Regions from separate parts of the Breoghania sp. JC706 genome, predicted to be linked through region 4. Evidence: predicted binding sites of a transcription regulator. Region 4 holds the regulator's gene; each other region holds the start of a gene.
What was found. Region 4 encodes PhoB, which activates phosphate uptake and scavenging genes when phosphate is short. Its sites were predicted from a motif close to TGTCATNNANCTGTCAT; they were not measured.

Region 1 (3,634 bases), on a different contig from region 4:
GTCGCTTTCGCGCTCGACATGCCGGAAGACACCACGGTCAACGAGTTCACCGTGGGGCCGGCAAGGCAGCCCTGGTAAGGACCCGAAACCGGTTCAGGCGAGCCTCCAGAGACAGCGGCAAGCCTCCGGTATCCGCCGCCTTGCGGTTTCCCCTCCGGCCTCAGAGGGGCCGCTAGGCCGTCTTCCGTGTTGCCACCGCGCGACGGAGACGATCGATCGGTCTGCAATAAAAAAGGCCGGCGTTCGACGCCGGCCTTCTGTTTTTGGGCGACTTCGACCCCGTTCTCAGTTCACCGCGGCGAGCGGCTTGTCGAGATGCACCTTGACGATGGCGCTGTCGGCGCCGGCGATGCCGAAATCGTTGTCGGTTGTCAGGATCAGCGTGCTCGGATCCATTACGGCGACACCCTCGATCTTTTCCGGCATGCCGGGGAGATCGTCGCTGTCGAGCACCAGCGTCTTGGAAAGAACGGCGACGCCGGCGGCGGCGAGATCTTTCGGCGCCAGCTGCTCCAGGCTGGGGCTCAGCGCCGCATCGTCGAACGTGGTCGGCACGGGATTGGCGGCGGCAAGGTCGACCTTGTAGAGCTTCGTGGTCCTGGAGATGCGTTCGAGAACCAGCAGCTGATCGTGGCCAAGGGCCGTCAGTTCCGACACCTTCACCGAACTCTGCTTGGGCGTCTTCTTGGCGCTGTCCGCCTTGAACGTCGCGGGCTCGTCGAGCGGATAGGCGTATTCGCCCAGAACCTTCTCGCTCTTCGGATCGAACTTGAAGATTCGCACGGTCCGCGATTTCTTGTAAGCCGCGTTGTCGGGATTGGCGAGCGGGCTCTGGATCGAGAAGTACAGCGTCGAGCCGTCCGGCGAGGCCGACAGGCCCTCGATGCCGCGGTTGAGCTTGCGCTTCATCAAGATGGCGGGCAACGCGCCTTTCACGGGATAGTCGGCCCCGGCGTAGTCGCTCTCCAGCCCGGCCGGCACGAGACGTTCCAGCACCTTGCCGTCGGCGGCCACATGGGCGATCGACACGCCGTATTCCTCACCGATCCAGTAGCTGCCATCGGCGAGACGCGCAATCGCCTCGGAATCGAAGCCGTTGGGCGTGGACGTGATCTTCTTGCCCTCCGGAGAATAGCCGGCTTCGGTCGTCGTTCCGGTCAGCGGATTGGGCAGGCCGCTCAGCAGCTTGCCGTCCTGGCCGCGCAGCGGGGTCGTTTCGGTGACGCTGACCGCACCGTCATCGCCGATCGTCATCTGATAGATGGTCGGCGTGAAGCCGGGCTGCGGGAAGACCTTGCCGTCGAGATTGCCGTCGCACATGGCTTTTTCGTCGAGGCCGATGAGCTTCTTTGCGTCGCCCTTGCAATCGATGTTCGGCCCGCGATCAGTGATCGTGTAGAAGACGTTTTCCGGATCGCCCGGCCGGTGGTAGGCGCCGGAGCCGAAGCCGACCGAGAGATCGATCGACTTGCCATTCGGAAAGGACACGGACCCGAGCGGGAGAGCGGGGGGCTTGAGCGCCGTGACATCCGCGGCCGAGGCCGCTCCGATCACGACGAAAAGGCCGGTGGCGGAGAGAATTGCAGTTTTGAGCATCGATCACACCATGAAATTTCGAAACGCGGACACAGCTAGGCCTTTGTCATGTCACTTGCGTGAACGTTGGGCGCGGGAGCGCGTCCCTGCGCGTTCGAGAGATTTCTCTGGCGGGACAGATTGATCCCGGTCCTGCGACCGGCACCCCACCGGAACGGTCGTCCGACCGCCTGCCATGGACGGCATAAGACTGCTCTTGTCAGTCTCCGCTGGTGTTACGCAGGCCGTGCCGAAGGATCTCTATTGTCGCGCGGATGCGCGGAACAGACTTCATGTCGGAATGGATAGCGAGCCAGATGTCGCGTCGGACGATCGCGCCGTAGGCTTCCATTGCCACAAGGGTGGGATCGTCCTGCACCATGAAATCAGGCAGAACGGCGATGCCGGCACCCGCCTGAGCAGCGGCAAGCTGGATTTCGGCCGTGCTTGCCGTGAAGGCGATCGGTCGGCCATTCGCGATCTCACGCAGTCGCACCTGTTGTGGCGCTTGTTCCATCAGGCCATCGTCATAGCCGATGAAGCTGCGTTCCGCGTCCGGCGTAGCATTGAGATAATCCGGATTTGCGTAGGCGTAGAAGGTCATCACGCCAAGCTTCATAATCGTCAGTTCGCCTTCCTGCGAACGGCTGAGGCGGATAGCTATATCCGCCTCGCGGCGCTCAAGGGCCGCGCTGCGGCTTTCGCCGATGAGGCGGACCGAGAGAGCCGGGTGACGCTTGCGCAGGGCCGCAAGCGGTGCGACAAGCCGGGTTGCGGCATAGGAAGGCGGGGCGCTGATCACGACTTCGCCGCTCAGCGTCGCGCGCGCTCCCGCCGCCGTCCGCTCAACGGCCTGAACCTCGGCCTCGATCAGCCCTGCCGTCGCCGCGATCCGTTCCCCGTCAGGCGTAAGTGTCAGCCGCCGGCCGCGCCGGTCGACGAGCCGGAGGTCGAGATGCGCCTCCAGTGCTGCGATACGGCGCGCGACGGTCGCGTGTTCAACGCCAAGCGCGCGCGCCGCCGCCGCCAGGCTGCCCCAGCGCGCGAACGCGGAAAAGTGGCGGAGATTTTCCCAATCCATCTGTCAATAATCTCACATTAAATGGGGAAATAAAGGGAATATTCTCACAAGCGCTCCGGTGCCAATCTCTGTCTCCCACATGGAGACTGAGATCATGACCATCGAAATTCGCATGACGGCAACGGGTGACGCAGACGTGCTCAAGGCCTTTGAGACGAGCCTGCCGTTACCCGGGCCTGACGAGATCCGTCTGCGCCAGCATGCTGTCGGCGTGAGCTTCATCGACATCTACCATCGGCGCGGGCTTTATCCGTTGCCTGATCCGCGGGTTCCGGGTGTGGAAGGGGCGGGAATCGTGGAAGCGGTGGGGGCTAATGTCAGAACCGTGCGGGTCGGCGATCGGGTCGCTTATGCGGGCGCGCCGGGCGGTTACGCTGCAACCCGGCTGCTGCCGGCGTGGCGCGTGGTGCCTTTGCCGGACGACGTCTCGTTCGAGACCGCGGCATCTTCGATGCTGCGTGGACTGACGGCGCATATGCTGCTGAGCGTGAGCTTTCCGGTCGGATCCGCGTCGCGGCTGCTTGTCCATGCGGCGGCGGCCGGCTCGGCATCGTGCTGACGCGCTGGGCGAAGCGGATGGAGGCGCAGGTGATCGGAACGGCGAGCTCCGAGGCGAAGGCGGCAACGGCCATTGCGAACGGCGCCGATCATGTCATCGTCGGGCGGGATGCGGATATCGTTGCGGAGGTGGCGCGTCTCACCGGGGGGGAGGGCGTCGATTTCGTCATCGACGGTATTGGCGGCGACATGCTGCGAAAGTCGCTCAAATGCGTTCGCCCGTTCGGGATGGTCGCCAGTATCGGCTGGGTTGCAGGGGGCGTGCCGCCGGTCGCCATTGACGAATTGGGAAACGCCTGTCTGGCGAAGCCGAGCGTCATGGCCTATGCGTCCGATCCGCAGCGCTACCGCGCGGCCAGCGCTGCGGTCATCGAGGCGTTCAGGGCGGGCATCGTGACCGATCTTGCCGGGACATACCCG
Region 2 (3,634 bases), on a different contig from region 4:
GAAACCTTCGCCCATCTGAAGTGCGCGCGTTGTGGAGAAGACGATGGCGCCGCCGTTCCTTTTCGCCTCGGCCGTCCAGTCGGTGCCCGTTGCGCCGAAGCGGCCGGTGAACGCCTGCCACTTCGTGGCCGTCACGCCCTCCGGCAGCACGACGCGTGCGCTCGCATGCTCGATCGGAAACCTCCATTCCTGGCCCGTGACGTTCCAGTAGAGCTCGTCGTGATTGTCGAAAAACCGGATCTGGCGCGTCGTTTCGTAGGTGATCTGGAAGGTGTGGCTGCGATGCGCGAGAATGGCATTGGGATCGCCGATATAGATGCGCACGCCGTCGCTGCTCCAGTTCTCCTTGTAGGGCTCTTGCGCGCCGTCGCGCCGGACCGAAAGCAGCTTGAACCCGACCTTGTGCCGCTGTCCGTCCGCGTCCTCGAAAACGAGCGGGAAGTCGCGATAGATGCCGCGCTTGATGTCGCGGCCCTCCGCATCGGCGACGATGGTTTCGGTAACCTCTAACGTGCCGTCGCGCGCGATGCGGATCGTGCTGTCATAGGAGGTGATGCGCTCTTCGGCCCGCAAGGGGGCGGCAGACGCTGCAAGAAAAGTCGTCAGGACGATCAGCAGCGCGGCGACAAGGCCGGGCAGCGCGGCGGGGCGTCGGGATAGGGGCATTCCGGCAAGGGCCTTCGATTGGTTCGCTCAGCCTGCGTCGAAGCTGACTTTCGGGGTGGCGCGTTGCGAGGCGTCCTCGATCTCGAAATAGTCCTCCTTGGAGAAGCCGAACTGGCCTGCCACCAGGTTGGAGGGGAAGGATTCCACCATTACGTTCAGGTCGCGCACCGCGCCGTTGTAATAGCGTCGCGCCATCTGGAGTTCGTGCTCGACCTTGTCCAGTGCGCCCTGCAATTCGAGGAAGTTGTTTGACGCCTTCAGGTCCGGATAACTCTCCGCCACCGCCATGAGCCTCCCGAGCGCCGCGCCGAGCAGCCCTTCGGCCTGAGCCCGCGCCGCCACGTCGCCGGACGGCACGTTGCCGGCCTGCGCGCGCATGTGGGTGACCGCGGCGAGCGTGTCGCGCTCGTGAGTCATGTAGCCCTTCACCGTCTCCACCAGGTTGGGGATCAGGTCGAACCGGCGTTTCAGCTGCACATCGATGCCGCTCCATCCCTCGCGCACCATCTGTCGCTGCCGAACGAGGCGGTTGTAGAGGGACACGATGTAGAGAGCGATCGCCGCGATCACGGCGACGACGATCCATGTGGTCATAACGGGTCTCCAAACGGGCTGGGCCACGCGCCTTTGCGGGCATCACAAGGGGCGGATATCGCCCGCATTCGCAACGCAGAAGCTTCGCATCGGTTCGAAGCTAGTCAGTCGGACGAGCGTTGTCATGTGATCTGGATAACACCTCGGCGCATTTGAACCGCGATCTGAACCGCTGTCCCGGCGTGCCTCCGCAAGTCTTGCGGGAAGCCTCATGCCTTGCGGCAGCCGCCGGGCTTCTGGCCGTGCGGCTGTCCGCCGAACCCCACAATCCCACCCCACGGACTGTGACATTTCGCCGCACCAACGCAACGATGATTGCGATGTTTGTCATCTTTTTGTCATTTTAAATGACATTTTGGTGACATCGAAAACAGAAAACAGAACAATATGATAGTGTTATCGGGGCGGGCACCGCTTTCATCGGGCGATTTCCGGCACTGCTACCTTCATCCTGACGATGCCACCAAGTGCGTCAAGGTCCTCAAGCGTCGTAAGGACACGCGCCATCACGGCCGCATCGAGCGTTTCTTTAGACGTGGTGCAGTGGACTCCAACCGCCGCGAATACGACCACTATTGCGATCTCGCCGGCGCGGGCGTTCCGCTGGAGCGCTACTTTCCGAAGATGCACGGCCCGGTGGAAACGGATCTGGGCAGCGGCCTGTGCTTCGATCTCGTGCGCGGCAGCGAAGGCGATGGGCCTGTCAGCCTGCTCACGATCATGAAGGGCGAGGGACCGGCTGCGCTGGAGGCGGAATTCGTTCTGCGTGAGGTCACCGAATTTGCGCGCTTCTGCCAGCGCTATGCGATCCTGGCGTCATGCGACGAGCCTGGCAATATCGGCTTCGTGCGCAATGGCGACGGTTTTCGCCTTGTCGCCTATGACCTGAAGTTCCGTCAGAACAAGGAATTCATTCCGGTCTCCACGCTGTTCTCCAGCGTGCGGCGACGCAAGGTGCAGCGCCGTTTCGAGCGTCTGTGCGGGCCGCTGACCGAAAGCCTTGCAAGGCTCAACCAGGCCTGAAGCCGCTCAAGGCCCAGTCCCTGCTTTGCGTGCCTGCGGATGCCGGCCATCTCTCAACGGATCTCGAACCGGAACGGCGCGTGACGCGGCCTCCGGCGGCTATTGCGCGCCGCCGGCCCGGGTCTTGAGAAAGGCTGCGCCGCAGGCCTTGGCAAGCTCGCGCACGCGCAGGATATAGGACTGGCGCTCCGTCACCGAGATCACGCCGCGCGCATCGAGCAGGTTGAAGCAGTGCGAGGCCTTGATGCACTGGTCGTAGGCGGGGAACACCAGCTTGTGAATCCCGTCGCCAGCCTCTTCCATCGCCTTTTCGCCGGCTTCCAGCAGTGCCTTGCATTCGCCTTCGGCATCGCGGAAATGACGGAAGAGCATCTCGGTGTTGGCATACTCGAAATTGTGGCGCGAATATTCCTGCTCCGCCTGCAGGAAGACGTCGCCATAGGTGACCTTCTCGTCGCCCTCGCGGCCGTTGAAATTGAGGTCGTAGACGTTGTCGATGCCCTGCACGTACATCGCCAGCCGTTCAAGCCCGTAGGTGAGTTCACCGGCGACCGGCGCGCACTCGAAGCCCGCCACCTGCTGAAAGTAGGTGAACTGCGAGACTTCCATGCCGTCGCACCAGCATTCCCAGCCGAGCCCCCAGGCACCCAGCGTCGGGCTCTCCCAGTCGTCCTCGACGAAGCGGATGTCGTGGACCTCCGGGTCGAGGCCGATGGCGGCCAGCGAGGCGAGGTAGAGCTCCTGCAGGTTCTCCGGCGACGGCTTCAGGATGGCCTGAAACTGATAGTAGTGCTGCAGCCGGTTCGGGTTCTCGCCGTATCGTCCGTCCGTCGGCCGGCGCGAGGGCTGCACATAGGCGGCCTTCCACGGGCGCGGTCCCAGAGACCGCAGCGTCGTTGCCGGGTGAAAGGTACCCGCGCCCACTTCCATGTCATAGGGTTGCAGGATCACGCAGCCCTGGTCGGCCCAGAAACGCTGCAAGGTGAGGATGAGCCCCTGGAAAGAGCGCTGCGGGCTGAGATAGGCGGCAGTTTCCTCCGCCCCGGTTTCCATAGGCATGATTTCGATAATCCTGAGAGTGCCGGACGGCCGTGAATGCGTCGCGGAAGGCGCAATCGGCGCGCGGACACTATCGGCGGCCCCCTACCCGGTCAAGGGTGGAGGGGGGACGGCGGCGCAGCGCAGGCCGGAGCCGGTGGAAACGGCGCCGGCGGAGGAAGCGCCGGTGCGGCTTCAGGAGGCGGCGAGGCGCAAGGGGGAGGCGGAGGGGTCGCCCGCCCGCAGCCCATCGGTATCGTCAGCCCGACCGGTGCGCCGGGGCAGCCCCCGACGCATCATCGGCGTCCGAACC
Region 3 (3,634 bases), on a different contig from region 4:
CCGCCGGGATAAGCGCGCATGGCGCAGGATCAGACCTGCGGGACGGTCTCCATCAGCTTCTCGTACTTGGCCTTTTCCGCAGCCAGTTCCTTGAGCTTGGCGGCCTTCTCCTCGGCGGAGAACTTGTCGTCCGCCTGGATCTTGAACATGTCCTTGGTGATGGCCATCACGCGGATTGCGTAGAGCTGGGCATCGGAGGAGGGCTTGAACGGAGCCCAAGCGAGACCGGCCAGCACCTTGCGGGCTTTGGCCACCTCTTCCGGCGTGCCGAGACGGCCGTAGCTCATGAAGAACGTGTAGAGCTTGTCCTTGGTGGCCTGATCGAGCTTCTTGTTCCACACGATCGGATCGGCCGGGATCAGCGGCGACTTCCAGATGACCTTGAGGTTGGCGAAGGCCTTCGGGTTGGTCTTCTCGATACGCGCGAGGTTTTCGGTGTTGTTGGCGGCAACATCGACCTGGCCGTTGGCGACCGCGAGAGCGTTGGTCTCGTGGTTGGCGTTGCGCACCGTCTTGAAGCACTCCTTCGGATCAATGCCGTTCTTGGCAAAGATGAAGGTGGTCGGCACCAGGAAACCGGACGTTGAGTTCGGATCGCCGATGCCGAAGTTCAGCGACTTGTCGCACTTGAGAACGTCGTCGAGCGAGTTCAGCGGGCTGTCCTTCTGGGCAAGCAGGACGGACCAGTAGCCCGGGTTGCCTTCGACATCGACGGTCTGGGCGAAGACCTCGCCGCCGGAGCGGTCGACGGCTTCCATCGCGGACTTGTTGCCGAACCAGGCGGCATCGACCTTACCGAAACGCATGCCCTCGATGACGCCGGCATAGTCGGAGGCGAAGAAGGCGTTGACCTTCATGCCCGTCGCCTTTTCCATCGCCTCAAGGAACGGGTCCCACTGCGGCTTCAGGTTCTGCTGCGATTCCGTGGAGATGATGCCGAAGTTGATTTCGCTCGTCTCGGCGTGCGCGGCGGTGCCGAGCGAAAGGGCGAGGGCGGCCGCTGCGGCCCCCTTGAAAAACGCGTTCATACTGTCCTCCATCTGGACGGTTTGGGCATGTGGACGAATGGGCCCGACGTATCCGGTCAGGCAGTTGCCAGCGCCGGTGCGCCGGAGCCGATGGCCACGACGGGCCGCTCGCGGAGCCGGTCCTGAACCGGGGCATCCGGCAGGATCAGCTCTTCGGAGGCTTCGCCGTAGAGTTCTTTCAGAAAGGCGGTGTCGAGCGCCACGGAGGGGCCGTCATAGACGATGGCTCCGTCCTTCATGGCGATGGTGCGCGGGCAGTAGCGGCGCGCATATTCGACCTGATGCAGCGAGACGACGACGGTCATGCCGTCTTCCTTGTTGATACCCGCCAGAATTTCCATGACGCGGCGCGCCGAGGCCGGGTCGAGCGAGGCGATCGGTTCGTCAGCAAGCATCAGGCGGGCACCCTGGACGAGAGCGCGGGCGATCGCGGCACGCTGCTGCTGGCCGCCCGAGAGGGTGGAGGCGCGCTGACGCGCCTGTTCGGAAATGCCGACACGGTGAAGCGCACGCATCGCTGCCTGCTTCTCCGACTCCGAGAAAAAACCCAACGTGCCCCGCAACCGGCTGATCTGGCCGAGGAAGCCGATCAGGACATTGGTGATGACCGGAAGACGGGAAACCAGATTGAACTGCTGGAAGATGACGCCGATCGAGCGACGCATGTCGCGCGCTTCCGCTGAGAGCTTGCCGGCGGACTGGATCTCCCGGCCATGAATGGCGATCCGTCCGGCATCGCCGCGTTCGAGCCCGGCTATATGGCGGATGAGGGTCGACTTGCCGGAGCCCGAAGCTCCGATGAGCGCCACCATCTGACCGGCCGGGATTTCGACGCTTACGCCATCGAGAGCGCGCTTGCGGCCGAACGTTTTCGTCAGTCCGTCAATCGATACGGCAACCATGTGAGCATCCCGTGTTTTGCTCACTGTGGGTAGCGCGTATCTGTTGCACCTGTGTCTCGCTTTTGTGACGGTTGCGTGACTGTTGAAAACGATGCCGTAAAATAACCACCAGCACCGATTTCGATTTAACTTCCAGATACTTGTTGACGAACTTGAGCAACACGGCAAATCGCGCCGCACTTCCACTGCGTCATGCCATGGGCGGATTGGCCTCATAACGATCGAGGAACGCCTCTATCGGGAGATACCGGAAGTCGTCGAGGGCATGCCGCAGGCTCTCGTGCGACCAGTCCCACCAAGCCAGCGCTTCGAGCCGATCGGCGATCTCCTGAGGGAAACGGCGGCGGATCGGCTTGCCCGGCACCCCGCCGACGATCGTGTAGGGCGCCACGTCCCGGTTCACCACGGCACCGGCGGCGATCACCGCACCGTTGCCGATCGTAACGCCGGCCAGCACGGTCACGCCGTGCCCGATCCAGGTATCGTGCCCGATCCGCACCCGGTTGGCGCGACGCCGGTCGAAGACATCGGCCTCGTGCTCCGCGTCATCGAAATAGTCGCCCGCGCGATAGGTGAAGTGATGGAGCGTCGCGCGCTCCATCGGATGGTTGGTGGCGTTGAGGCGCACGTGGCTGGCGATATTGGAGAACTTGCCGATATCGGAGGCCCAGATCTCGCAGTCCCGCACGAGATAGGAATAGTCGCCGAGCGTACTCTCGGTGACCTGGCAGCGCTCGCCCACGGCGGTGTAACGCCCGAGCGTGGAGGCGACGACCTCCGCGCTTTCGTGGACGTCCGGGGTTTCGGACAGCTTCGTCATGCCGCATTGCTCCGTCTTGAGAAGGCCGCGACGTCGATGACGCGGTCGGCCACAACCTCGCGCACATCCCTGTCATGGAAGATGCCGAGCATGGCGACGCCGGCCTTCTTCTTTTCCGCGATGAGATCAATGACCACGGCACGGTTCTGCACATCGAGCGAGGCGGTGGGCTCATCAAGCAGCAGGATGGCGTGGTCGGTAATGAAGCCGCGCGCGATGTTCACCCGCTGCTGCTCGCCGCCGGAGAATGTCGCGGGCGGCAGATCCCACAGCGCTTCAGGCAGGTTAAGGCGGGCGAGCAGTTCGGCCGCGCGACGGCGCGCCTCCTCGTGGCTTGCGCCCTGCGCGGCCAGCGGCTCGGCCACCACGTCGAGCGCGGAGACGCGCGGGACGACGCGCAGGAACTGGCTGACATAACCGATGGTGCGACGGCGCAGCGCATGGATCGTCCGGGCATCGGCAGACGCGATGTCGATGAGCTTGCCATCCTCGCAGGCGCAGATGATCTGGCCGGCCTCTACGCCGTAGTTGCCGTAGATCATCTTCAGGATAGAGCTCTTGCCGATGCCGGAGGGACCGCCGAGCACGACGCATTCGCCCGCGTCGATGGAAAACGAGACACCGGAGACGACCGGGATCGTTACACCGCCGCGCAAGTGCATGACGAAACTCTTGCCGATATCGGTGAGAATGAGACGGGAAGGCATGGCTACACCTGCAATATGGAAGAGACGAGAAGCTGGGTATAGGGCTCGCGCGGATCATCGAGGATGCGATCCGTGAGTCCCTGCTCGATGATCGAACCGCCCTTCATCACCATCATCCGGTGGGACAGCAGCCGGGCGACGGCAAGGTCGTGGGTGACGAGGACGACAGCCAGCCCG
Region 4 (3,634 bases):
CGCCTCCGTCGGCATGGTCTTCCAGAAGCCGAACCCTTTCCCGAAGTCGATCTTCGAGAACATCGCCTACGGTCCCCGCATCCACGGTCTTGCCAAGAACAAGACCGAGATGGAGGAGATCGTGGTGACCAGCCTGCAGAAGGCGGGACTGTTTGAGGAGGTCAAGGACCGGCTCGACGAGCCCGGCACCGGTCTTTCCGGCGGCCAGCAGCAGCGCCTGTGCATCGCCCGCGCCATCGCCGTCAGCCCCGAGGTCATCCTCATGGACGAGCCGTGCTCCGCGCTCGATCCCATCGCCACCGCGCGCGTGGAGGAACTGATCGACGAGCTGCGTGAGAACTACACCATCGTCATCGTCACCCACTCCATGCAGCAGGCCGCCCGCGTCTCCCAGCGCACCGCCTTCTTCCACCTCGGCAATCTGGTCGAGGAAGGCCCGACGGACGATATCTTCACCAGTCCGCAGGACAAGCGCACGCAGGATTACATCACCGGTCGCTTCGGATGACGCCACGGCGATCCGCGCCGGACCGTCATTCGTACGAGAGGAAACAAGAATGTCCGAACATATCGTCACCGCGTTCGACCAGGATCTGAAGCAGCTTGCTGGCAAGATCGCCGAGATGGGCGGTCTGGCGGAGACAATCGTCAACGACGCCATCACCGCGCTGATGCGCATGGATGGCGAGCTTGCGCAGGCCGTGATCCAGGCCGACCGTCGCCTCGATGCGCTGCAGTTCCACATCGAGGACCAGGCCGTCCTGATGATCGCCCGCCGCCAGCCGATGGCCGGCGACCTGCGCCAGATCGTGGCGGCCATGCGCACCTGCAACGAGCTGGAGCGCGTCGGCGATCTCGCCAAGAACATCGCCAAGCGCGTCATCGCCATCGGCGGCGAACTGCGCTCCAAGAAGCTGGCGATCGGCGTGGAGCACATGGCCGAACTCGCCATGGTGCAGCTCAAGACCGTGCTCGACGCCTACATGCAGAGCGATGCGGAAACCGCCAAGGCGGTGCGCGAGCGTGACGAGGAGATCGACCGTCTCTACACCTCGCTGTTCCGCGAGCTCTTGACCTACATGATGGAAGATCCGCGCAACATCACCTTCTGCGCGCACCTCCTGTTCTGCGCCAAGAACATCGAACGCATTGGCGATCACGCAACCAACATCGCCGAGAACGTCCACTACATGATTACCGGCCAGCAGCTCACCGACGAGCGCCCGCGCACGGACGAAATCGACATCGCGGCCGTCGACGGCGACAATGACGACTGACACGTCCGACGGTTAATCGAGAGAGGCTGGAGACGCTTGGAATGCCGAAGGTCCTGATCGTAGAGGATGAGGAACCGCTCAGACTGCTTCTGCAATACAATCTGGAAGCGGAAGGGTACGCGGTGGAGACCTGCGCACGCGGGGACGACGCCGAGGTGATGCTGCGCGAGGCGCAGCCCGATCTGCTGCTGCTCGACTGGATGCTGCCGGGCCTGTCCGGCATCGAGCTGTGCCGGCGGCTCAGGGCGCGCGAGGAATCGAGCCGTTTGCCGATCATCCTGCTCACCGCGCGCGGCGAGGAGGCGGAACGCATTCGCGGGCTTTCGACCGGCGCCGACGACTACGTCGTCAAGCCGTTCTCCATTCCCGAACTGATCGCCCGCGTCGGGGCCATCCTGCGTCGCTCCAAGCCGGGGGTGGTCTCCTCCCAGTTGCGCTCCGGCGATATCGAGCTCGACCGCGAGACCCGCCGCGTCTACCGCTCCGGCCGCGAGATCCATCTGGGCCCGACGGAGTTCCGCCTGCTGGAATTCCTGATGCAGGCGCCGGGCCGCGTCTTCTCCCGCGAGCAGCTTCTTGACGGGGTGTGGGGCCACGACGTCTATGTCGACGAGCGCACGGTGGACGTCCATGTCGGCCGTCTGCGCAAGGCGATCAACCGCGGCAAGGTGAAGGACCCGATCCGCACCGTGCGCGGCTCCGGCTACGCCTTCAACGACCAGTTCGCGGTGGCCTCGTAAGGGGGGACGCGTGGCGCATGGCGCGAGCTCGGCCGGTCTTGTGATCGGCCGCATTTCACAATTTCTCTTCCGTCATCACCCGGCGCAGTCCGGGTGATCCAGCGCCCTCCATGCATGCTGCAGCCGGAGATGGATTGCCCGGACAAAGCCGGGCAATGACGGAGGAAATTCCTGATTTGGAAACCGAACCTTGGAAGGTGCGCGGCGGCGGCGTGCGTCAATTCCCCCGCCAATTACCGGCCCAAAAAAGAAAACGGCCGCCCGGGGGCGACCGTTTCTCTGAAAATCGTCTGTCGAAGCCGAAACCTTATCCGCGGGCGCGCTTGTCGCGGCGGCGGTCGTTCATCGGCTGGTAGGCGATCCGGCAATGGTGCGGGCAGTAGGGGACGCCCGGCTCCGAATTGCGGCCGCAGAAATAGAAATCGTCGGTGCTCGGGTCGCCGATCGGCCACTTGCAGGTGCGCTCGTTGAGCTGCAGGATCGTGGCCCGCTGCTCCTGGGGAATGACGAGCTCGGCCACCGGGGCCGGCTGCGTCGCCACCGCCGCGACAGGCGCCGCTTCCGTCTTCAGAGCCGTCGCGCCGATCGTGCGCGGTGCCGCCGGCGCCGCCGGGCGGGCGGGCGCCGCCGTCGTCGCGGGACGCGTGCGGCGCGGCTTGGCCGGGGCCGCGGCGGTCTTGGCGCGCCCGGAAAGACCCAGACGGTGAACCTTGCCGATGACGGCATTTCGTGTAACGCCACCGAGTTCGGTGGCGATTTGACTTGCGCTCAAGCCTTCTGACCATAGCCTCTTCAGAAGGTCGACGCGTTCGGTTGTCCAAGACATTAGATAACAACTCCGCCGGATAGCCGCTTCTCAACGGATATACTTCATACTCAGGCGCCGGTTGGCGTCTGTCAGAATTAACAGATTGGTTGCGAACCCGGTCCGCCGCACGAGATATCGTGTCTGAGTGGGCGAACAATACAATATGGCGGAAAGCGCCTGCAACCCTGAGGGACGTAAAAACGGCGGAAATCCGTAGTTTTCCCCAGATTAGCAGGGGCGACATTTCGCCATTTTCGAGCAAAGCAGATGGTCAAGCTTTGCATTGACACTCCCGCGCCACGACGGTGTATATAGAGCCTTCGCTGTCGTGCCGCCACATTGGCGGCACGCTTTGTTTTTGGCCCTCATTTTTGGGGATCGGACGATGAGTTCGTCGGCACTTTTTGGAACGTACGCGCGTAGTGAGCTGGCCTTCGTGAAGGGCGAGGGTTGCTGGCTGGAGACGTCCGACGGCCGACGATTCCTCGATTTCGCCGCCGGCATCGCCGTGAACTCTCTGGGACATGCCCACCCCCATCTCGTCACTGTTCTGCAGGAACAGGCGGCGAAACTGTGGCACGTCTCAAATCTGTACACGGTTCCGGGCCAGCAACGGCTCGGCGAGCGGCTTTGCGAGGCGACATTCGCCGACCGGGTCTTCTTCACCAATTCCGGTGCGGAGGCGATGGAGGCCTGCATCAAGACCGCGCGCCGCTACCAGTATGCCAACGGCTCGCCGGAGCGCTACGGCATCATCACCTTCGAGGGCGCCTTCCACGGCCGCACGCTGGCGACGATCGCCGCCGGTG

Region 1: the regulator PhoB is predicted to act here: its motif matches at 1,641-1,657, upstream of V2L18_RS20650 (esterase-like activity of phytase family protein).
Region 2: the regulator PhoB is predicted to act here: its motif matches at 1,586-1,602, upstream of V2L18_RS15055 (YrbL family protein).
Region 3: the regulator PhoB is predicted to act here: its motif matches at 1,995-2,011, upstream of phnC (phosphonate ABC transporter ATP-binding protein).

What each region holds. Positions count from the first base shown of each region.
Region 1 covers NZ_JBANCG010000011.1:121,151-124,784, reverse strand. Annotated here, with positions in the region: gene V2L18_RS20655 (SDR family oxidoreductase) at 1-78, shown strand, start outside; gene V2L18_RS20650 (esterase-like activity of phytase family protein) at 286-1,596, opposite strand; gene V2L18_RS20645 (LysR family transcriptional regulator) at 1,796-2,656, opposite strand; partial or broken gene V2L18_RS20640 (quinone oxidoreductase) at 2,751-3,634, shown strand, end outside.
Region 2 covers NZ_JBANCG010000006.1:421,125-424,758, forward strand. Annotated here, with positions in the region: gene V2L18_RS15045 (DUF2207 domain-containing protein) at 1-639, opposite strand, end outside; gene V2L18_RS15050 (LemA family protein) at 694-1,260, opposite strand; gene V2L18_RS15055 (YrbL family protein) at 1,648-2,283, shown strand; gene V2L18_RS15060 (glycine--tRNA ligase subunit alpha) at 2,383-3,342, opposite strand.
Region 3 covers NZ_JBANCG010000006.1:110,065-113,698, reverse strand. Annotated here, with positions in the region: gene phnD (phosphonate ABC transporter substrate-binding protein) at 30-1,028, opposite strand; gene phnC (phosphonate ABC transporter ATP-binding protein) at 1,085-1,930, opposite strand; gene V2L18_RS13730 (DapH/DapD/GlmU-related protein) at 2,121-2,750, opposite strand; gene phnL (phosphonate C-P lyase system protein PhnL) at 2,747-3,457, opposite strand; gene phnK (phosphonate C-P lyase system protein PhnK) at 3,460-3,634, opposite strand, start outside.
Region 4 covers NZ_JBANCG010000002.1:25,473-29,106, forward strand. Annotated here, with positions in the region: gene pstB (phosphate ABC transporter ATP-binding protein PstB) at 1-508, shown strand, start outside; gene phoU (phosphate signaling complex protein PhoU) at 558-1,277, shown strand; gene phoB (phosphate regulon transcriptional regulator PhoB) at 1,319-2,017, shown strand; gene V2L18_RS03340 (GcrA family cell cycle regulator) at 2,325-2,843, opposite strand; gene V2L18_RS03345 (aspartate aminotransferase family protein) at 3,211-3,634, shown strand, end outside.